2 regions of the uncultured Exiguobacterium sp. genome follow, and region 1 is predicted to be linked to the other one. Evidence: riboswitches for the same ligand, from Rfam matches in the RefSeq annotation. Region 1 holds a riboswitch; the other holds the start of a gene.
The links. Region 1 has a riboswitch for S-adenosylmethionine ahead of metK (methionine adenosyltransferase). Riboswitches for the same ligand answer to the same signal wherever they lie in the genome.

Region 1 (4,432 bases):
TATTATCCGTTGATATTGACGATATCATCGATCAATTGCCACTCGAAGATTCTCTGAAAATTGTTCTACAAGGAAAGGATCATCCGTTTCGGGATTGCTTAGTGCTTGCGATTAGTGCGGATCGTGGTGATTTTGATCAGTTTGAACTGCTGAGTCAGCGTTTAAATGTATCACTTCCGCGAGCCTATGCCTTACTGACGGAAAGTCAAGAGTGGCTCATGCAGCGAGAAAAACATATTCAAGAAGAGTCAGACTCGATCATATAACTAAATAAGAGTTTGGAGACTTTTTTCTAAACATAGGACGACGTGTAATCATTCTCTTAACTGAGTAGGATTACACGTTTTTATTCGTCTCGAATCGCTTGATAGGAAGAATTTCTAAGGATTAAGGAGTAACTAAAAAATCTGAGTCCGTGAAGATCGGACTCAGATTTTTTAGTGAAATGATGTAAATTCAGTGTCTATCTTTTTGATGCAAGTCAGAAAATTCTACTTTATAGGCGTGGACCAGCTGACTTGATCGCATCCGTCGCACTCTCGAAACGGAGGAAATTGTTCTGGAATTTCTCAGCAAGCGAACGCGCTTGTGTGTCGTATTCGTCCGGATTCGACCAGACGCGTACAGGGTTGAGTAACTCGCTTGGAACACCAGGAACTTCAAGCGGCATATGAAGTCCAAAGATCGGGTGTTCTTCTGTTGGAATTGTTGCAAGTGTACCGTTGACGGCAGCGTTGACCATCGTCCGTGTATACGATAGCTTCATACGGCTACCCGTTCCGTAAGCACCACCTGTCCAACCTGTGTTGACGAGATAAACGGTGACACCGTGACGATCAATCAATTCGCCGAGCATCGTCGCATATTTTTCAGGCATCAGTGGAAGGAACGGTGAACCGAAGCATGTCGAGAACGTTGCTTCCGGTTCCGTGATACCCCGTTCTGTACCAGCGAGTTTTGATGTATACCCTGATAGGAAGTGGTACATCGCTTGTTCTTTCGTCAATTTACTGATCGGAGGCAAGACACCGTACGCATCAGCTGTCAAGAAAACGATTGTCTTCGGGTGACCAGCGCGTGATGGAACAGCGATGTTATCGATTGCTGTGATCGGATAAGCGGCACGCGTATTTTCCGTCAACGATGTATCATCGTAATCAGGATGACGGGCTTCATCGAGCACGACGTTCTCAAGGACGGTTCCAAAACGGATCGCGTCAAAGATTTGTGGTTCTTTTTCACGCGATAGGTTGACCGTCTTCGCATAACATCCCCCTTCGATGTTGAAGACACCGTCGTGCGACCAACCATGTTCGTCGTCCCCAATCAATTGACGACTATCGTCTGCTGAAAGGGTGGTCTTACCAGTACCAGATAGACCGAAGAACAAGGCAACGTCGCCTTCGTGTCCAACGTTTGCCGAGCAGTGCATCGAAAGCACGTTTTCTTGTGGCAAGAGGTAGTTCATGACGGAAAAGATCGATTTTTTAATTTCGCCAGCGTATTCCGTTCCACCGATCAAGACGATCCGGTGTTCAAACGACATCGCGATGAACGTCTCGGAGTTCGTTCCGTCAACGGCAGGATCTGCTTTAAAATGTGGCGCATAGACGACCGTGAACGGTTCGAAGGCAGCCACTTCAGGATACTCGCGTAAAAAGAGTTGTTTGGCAAACAGGTTATGCCAAGCGTATTGTGTGAGCACACGGACCGGAAGGGTGAAGTGCGTATCTGCACCTGCTGCAGCTTCTGTGTAGTAGAGCTGATCGGCTTCGTTCATGTAACGAAGAACCTTTTGCAACAATTGTTCAAATTTGTCTCCATCCATCGGTTGGTTGACATGACCCCAATCAATGTGAGACTCGCAGGAAGAATCACGGACGATGAACTTATCTTTTGGTGAACGACCTGTAAATTTCCCCGTTTCTACAGATAATGCGCCGTTCTCAGCAAGGACACCTTCTTCGTTTCGAATCGCATGTTCGACAAGTTCAGCAACAGATAGTTGTTTGAACACATGCTCTTTCTTGAGTAGTTCTTCGATATTCAGGACCGTCATCGGCATCCTGACCCCACCTTTCCCCTACGTTGGTTTTGGCTCACTGCATTTAGTATGACACATTTATTATATATGACATACTAAAGAGAGAGCAATCATTTTCTCGTGCTGATTTCTATTTATCTGGAAACGCTTTCAGCATTAACAGTTTAACATCTCTTTCAAAAAGTTTCGACTAGAATTTGAAACCTTGCTTGACAGAGTAGGTACAACTTTATATCATGTAATTCGTAACGGATACTCTTATTCTGAGCAGGTGGAGGGAACAAGGCCCGAAGAAACCCGGCAACCGTCCTACATTAATTCACATATTAATGAGGGAAAAGGTGCTCTCCTGAAGCGAAGTAAACACTTCGAACGATAAGAGGGTAAAGGAAGAACGCACAACCTTTCCCTGACCATTTTTTGGACTTGGAAAGGTTTTTTTCATTTTACCGTCCCACTCAACTAGGGGAAATGAGTACACCGTCAAATTCTTTTTTGGGAGGGTCATACATGACAAACCTTAATCGCCGACTATTCACGTCGGAGTCAGTCACTGAAGGTCATCCAGATAAAATCTGTGACCAAATTTCGGATTCAATTCTTGATGCAATCCTCGCAGCGGATCCAAACGCGCGTGTTGCGGCAGAAACTTCTGTTACAACAGGTCTCGTTCTCGTTGCAGGTGAGATCACGACATCGACTTATGTCGACATTCCAAAAGTCGTCCGTGAAACGATTCGTGAAATCGGTTATACACGCGCGAAATACGGTTTTGACGCGGACACATGTGCTGTATTGACATCAATCGATGAGCAATCAGCAGACATCGCTCTTGGTGTCGACCAAGCGCTTGAAGCACGTGAAGGTAGCATGTCTGATGCAGAAATCGATGCAATCGGTGCAGGAGACCAAGGTCTCATGTTCGGTTACGCAACGAAAGAAACACCAGAACTCATGCCACTTCCAATCTCTCTCTCTCACCGTCTCGCACGCCGTTTGGCAGAAGTGCGTAAAAACGGTCAACTCGACTACCTTCGTCCGGACGGAAAAACACAAGTCACGGTCGAATACAACGAGAACAACGAGCCGGTTCGTGTCGATACGATCGTCATCTCGACACAACACGCAGAAGAAGTCACGCTTGAGCAAATCCAAGCTGACTTGAAAGAACACGTCATCACACCGGTCATCCCGGCTGAATATATCGACGCAGCAACGAAATTCTTCATCAACCCAACAGGTCGTTTCGTCATCGGTGGACCACAAGGAGATGCTGGATTGACTGGTCGTAAGATCATCGTTGATACGTACGGTGGATACGCACGCCACGGCGGTGGAGCATTCTCAGGTAAAGATCCAACAAAAGTCGACCGTTCAGCTGCATACGCAGCACGTTACGTCGCGAAGAACCTCGTTGCTGCAGGTCTTGCAGATAAAGCAGAAGTTCAACTCGCGTACGCAATCGGTGTTGCGCATCCGGTATCAATCGCGGTTGACACATTCGGTACAGGAAAACTTCCTGAAGCGCAACTCGTCGAATTGGTTGCTGAAAACTTCGATCTTCGTCCGGCTGGAATCATCAACATGCTTGATCTCCGTCGTCCGATCTATCGTCAAACAGCTGCATACGGTCACTTCGGTCGTACAGATGTTGAGCTTCCATGGGAGCAAACAGATAAAGCAGCAGTTCTTGAAGAACAAGCAAAACGTTTCGCATAATCAAAAAGTCCGAAAATCCTACGCGGGTTTTCGGACTTTTTTGTTTCAGGGGAACTTTGCAGGAAACGAATGTTTTTTCTAGAAGAGGGTAAAAGTACATGAGTCGATTCGTATGAATACAAAGGGGGGTTCCGATTATGGAAATACGCGAAGCTATTCCAGCTGATGCAGGACGTATTCATGACATTGCCGTCACATCTTGGTTGGATACGTATGCAGAAATCTATTCCGAGCGTTCGAAAGCGCATTTCGTGCAGGAGGCGTATCCGCAAGAAGAAGTCGTTCGTGCGATCCGGACGGCGGAAGAAGCACGGGGAGAGTATTTTTATGTCGGAATCATCGACGAGGAGATCGTCGGTTTCATTCATGCTGTTGATGTTGAGGGAACGTGGGAAATCGTTCGTCTATATGTTTTACCGAAATATCAGCAAAACGGAATCGGGCGACGGCTGATCCGGGAACTCGAACGACAAGAAGCCGTCCCACTCGAAGTATACGTAGAAGCACGTAACTATAAAGCGCGTCAGTTTTTGACCTCATTCGGTTTTGAAGAACTCAGTGAGATGACAGAAGAAGTCTTTGGGCAAGTAGAATCTGTCATTCGTCTTCGCCATGTCGCCTCGTGAAATCCGTCTTGGGACGGTTTCGTGTGCGTTTGAAATAAGGTAT
Region 2 (4,432 bases), on a different contig from region 1:
TCGTTCGGATAGCACCGCTCGTTCCGATCGTGATCGCAATTTCCCCTTTGCGAATCGCGTTGACGCCTAGATTGGAGAGGACACCGTCACTAGCACCGACTAAGAACGGCGTATCAACGGATAGTCCCATTTGTCGTGCGTAATCGACATTCAGTCCAGTGCATGACGTCGTCGTCGGTACGGGTTCTGATAAATAGCTTGCATCGATCCCTGCGACATGTAACGCGCCCGTATCCCAGCCTAATTCATGAATATTAAAGAGACCGGTTGCTGAAGCGAGAGAGTGGTCGATGACATATCTGCCGAAAAGTCTTTGGAAAACAAATTCCTTGATCCCGACATATTTTTTCGTTTGAGCGTGGAGCTCCGGACGATCTTCGACGAGCCAACTGATTTTGCTGAGCGGTGACATCGGATGGATCGGTGTCCCGGTCCGGTGATAGATCGAGAAACCGTATTGTTCCTTAATCTTGTTCGACCATGCTTCACTCCGACTGTCCGCCCATGTGATGCAGGCAGTCAATGGCTGATGCTGTGCGTCCATCGCGATCAAGCTGTGCATAGCACTACTGAACGCGACGAACTTTGGTGGCATGCTTGGATGACGTTTTGTGATCAAACGGATCGATTCGAGTACAGCATCAAAAATTTCTTCCGGATCCTGCTCCGCCGTCGAACGGTTTGGTGTGTGGAGTGGGTAACCGACATTCGTTTGTCCGACAACCTCTCCTTTTGTCGTAAATAAGACTGCTTTCGTACTCGTCGTACCGATATCGACGCCTAACATGTATTCAGTCATGTGAATCGACTCCTTTCGACATCATTTGTTGCGTTTTCCAGAGATCTTCGACTTCCTGGACGTCATCAAAGTTCTGATGTAAGGAAGCAACCATCCGTTCACGATCCCCTGTCTCGATCGCTTCGATATACAAGGCGTGGTTCGCGAGAATGCGTTCGAAGTCTTCGATGTCTTCCTCGAATCGTACCCGCATCGATAGGAGGATGAAACTTTCCATGACCGGTTTAAGATTTTGCCAAATCATGCTGACATACCCATGATCGATCGAGCGGATGATTGTTTCATGAAACAGTACGTCCTGGAAGGAAAATTCATCGGCATCCTTGTATTTGATGGCAACTTTCATCATTTCTAGAATTTTACTGAGCTCACGGACGAGTTCAGACCGTTCGATTTTGACGAGTCGCTCGAAGACGAATGTTTCGATGAGCAACCGGACATCATAGATTTCCTGAATGTCGCGCTCGGACAAACCGACGACGACCGCTCCCATTCGTTCGAGACGAATCAATTGTTCGGATGCAAGGACCTTTAACGCATCCCGGACAGGAGAGCGACTGACTGAAAAATCAGAGGCTAATTTATTCTCAGATAAGATGGTACCGCTTTCAATCTTTCCTGAAATAATCCGCATCCGTAACTCGTGTGCAACACGATCTCCGGCGGAAGCTTTCGCTAACCACTTCAGGGGGTATAACAGTTCTGACATGGAATCACCTGATTTCTAGAGTGAGTATACTTGTATACAAGTTAGTATAAACGTTTTTTTCTAAAATGCAAACGCTTAACTTACATTTTAGTGATTCAAGTAGGAATCAGGAAAATGGTTTCCGATATGTTAGGGTGAAGGAGTAAGTAACGAATCGATTAGTTAAAAAGGAGGTAATGCATATGCATGTTTTAGTCGTAGGTGCAGGAGCAGTTGGAGGTTATTTCGGGGGACGTCTTGCTGAGCAAGGGGAACAGGTGACATTCTTTGTTCGTCCGAAGCGCTATGAACAATTACAAAAGACAGGGTTACAGATTACTAGTCCTCATGGTGATATCACGATCACGCCTCAGTTAGTGACACGAGACATGCGACCAAATCACACATTTGATGTCGTCTTACTTTCTACGAAAGCCTATCACTTGGATGACGTCTTACAGGATCTTGCGCCATTCATTTCGGAAGATACATATATCATTCCCTTATTGAACGGGATGCGTCATATTCGCCGGTTAACAGAAGTCTTCGGAGAAGATCGAGTACTGGGAGGGCTTTGCTTCATCGAATCGACGCTTGATGCAGAAGGGCGTATTGTACAGACAAGCCCGTCTCATCGGCTATTGTTTGGTTCACGAACCGGTAAACCAACAGCGCGTTTAGAGGAGATTGCAACACGTTTTGCGAAAGCGAAGGCACCGATGGCGTACTCGATGCATATCATGGATGACATGTGGCAAAAGTACCTCTTCATTTCGACATTTGCGGGCGTGACGACACTATTTCGCTCTGCCATCGGTCCAGTTCGCAAGGACCCAATTGGTTATCAGATGATTCAAGACGTCATGAAGGAAGCGAAACAAGCGATGGAAGAACAAGGTGCAATTTTCAATGATGATGTAGAAGCGGTCTTGCTGAAGCAGATGCATGCAATGGAAGACACGATGAAATCGTCGATGTTACGGGACATGGAAAAGGGTCAGCCTGTCGAAGTGGAACATTTCTTTAGCACGTTGCTCGAAACACGCTCTCCACGTCACCTTCAACTGATTGAATCTAATTTATGGATTTATCAAAAAAATCGAGAACTGCTTGTTGACTGAATTATCTGCATTCTGATATGGTTAGGAACAATTACATACTTATCCAGAGAGGTGGAGGGACTGGCCCTATGAAACCTCAGCAACAGGTCGAAAGATACTGTGCTAATTCCTGCGGGTGCTGCACCCGATCGATAAGATTTCCGAATTGTCGACCGACGCATCCGTGAGGATGCGTTTTTTGTTTGAAATAGGTGGAACGAGGAGGAAATGGATTCATGAAAACGAGCGGAGCGTTTCGACGCAAGATGGAATCACGTCATCTGATCATGCTGTCGTTAGGTGGTGTTATCGGAACAGGGTTATTTTTAAGTACAGGTTATACGTTGGAACAAGCAGGACGCGTCGGAACGATTTTATCGTATTTGATCGGGGCCGTCGTCGTTTACTTAGTCATGTTAAGTCTCGGTGAACTCGCCGTTCACATGCCGGAAACCGGATCATTCCATAAGTACGCAACGAAGTACATCGGACCCGGCACAGGTTATACAGTCGCCTGGCTCTACTGGCTGACATGGACGGTCGCCCTTGGTTCAGAATTCACGGCGGCAGGCATTTTGATGCAACGTTGGTTCCCGTCGATTCCGGTCTGGGTGTTCAGCGCATTGTTCGCTGCGATGATCCTTGGTATCAATGTCTTAAAGGTCCGTGTGTTCGCTGAAGTCGAGTTTTGGTTTTCCGCCATTAAGGTCGTGACGATCATTGCTTTCATTTTACTTGGTGCGGGAGCGATCGTCGGCTTCATTCCACTGCAAGATGGTAGCCCAGCCCCATTCTTTTCTTCCTTAACGGAAGGTGGATTATTCCCAAATGGCGCTTTCGCCATCTTCATGACGATGCTTGCCGTGAACTTTGCTTACTCGGGAACGGAATTGATTGGTGTCGCAGCGGGTGAAGCAGTTGATCCGAAGCGGACGATTCCGCTTGCGATCCGGACGACGATTTTGCGACTCGTTCTCTTCTTCGTCGGTACGATCATCGTGTTAGCCGTCTTATTGCCAACGGAAGGGAAAGGTGTGCTCGAAAGTCCGTTCGTCGCCGTATTTGAACGGATCGGAATTCCCTACGCAGCAGACGTGATGAACTTTGTCATTTTGACAGCAATCTTGTCAGCAGCGAACTCTGGACTTTACGCCGCCTCTCGGATGCTCTGGTCGCTTGCGAACGAACGCATGATTCCACGCTTCTTCGCCCAGGTGACACCAAGTGGGGTACCGCTTCGAGCTGTATTGTTCAGCATGCTTGGCGGAGGACTTGCCTTGCTGTCTAGTATTTATGCGGCAGGAAGTGTTTATATCGCGCTCGTCTCGATTTCTGGTCTCGCTGTCGTCGTCGTTTGGATGAGTATCAGCGTTGCCCAGTATCGTTTCCGGAAACAATTCCTCCGTGAAGGGCATACGGTCGACGAATTGGTCTATCGCACACCACTTTTTCCATTCGTACCGATTGCCGCTCTCGTCGTTTGTTTGATTTCCTTGATTGGTATCGGATTTGATCCGACACAACGAATTGCCTTGTACTGTGGTATTCCATTCATCGTGATCTGTTATGTCGTTCATGCGTTCACGAATTCTTCTCAGAAACGGAGTGTTGAAGATGTCCCGAATCAAAAATCCAGTTGATCAACGATTACAAGAAGTTCCCTTTCTTATTTTAGATGGTGCCCTTGCAACCGAACTTGAACAGAAGGGATTCGACCTGAACGACCCGCTTTGGTCAGCACGTCTCTTGATTGAAGCGCCGGAACAGATTGAGCGTGTCCATCGTGATTACTTTGAAGTAGGTGCCGATGTTGCGATCACTTCAAGTTATCAAGCAAGTATCGAA

Region 2: linked by a shared signal. The riboswitch ahead of ACHWTJ_RS01425 (amino acid permease) and the one ahead of metK (methionine adenosyltransferase) in region 1 are both predicted to bind S-adenosylmethionine.

Annotation. Positions count from the first base shown of each region.
Region 1 is NZ_CAXYJR010000005.1:513,151-517,582, forward strand. It holds gene ACHWTJ_RS04305 (EAL and HDOD domain-containing protein) at 1-266, shown strand, start outside; gene pckA (phosphoenolpyruvate carboxykinase (ATP)) at 497-2,065, opposite strand; SAM riboswitch class I at 2,300-2,426, shown strand; gene metK (methionine adenosyltransferase) at 2,555-3,763, shown strand; gene ACHWTJ_RS04320 (GNAT family N-acetyltransferase) at 3,901-4,389, shown strand.
Region 2 is NZ_CAXYJR010000003.1:17,489-21,920, reverse strand. It holds gene gntK (gluconokinase) at 1-799, opposite strand, end outside; gene ACHWTJ_RS01435 (GntR family transcriptional regulator) at 792-1,508, opposite strand; gene ACHWTJ_RS01430 (ketopantoate reductase family protein) at 1,691-2,608, shown strand; SAM riboswitch class I at 2,645-2,746, shown strand; gene ACHWTJ_RS01425 (amino acid permease) at 2,824-4,227, shown strand; gene mmuM (homocysteine S-methyltransferase) at 4,202-4,432, shown strand, end outside.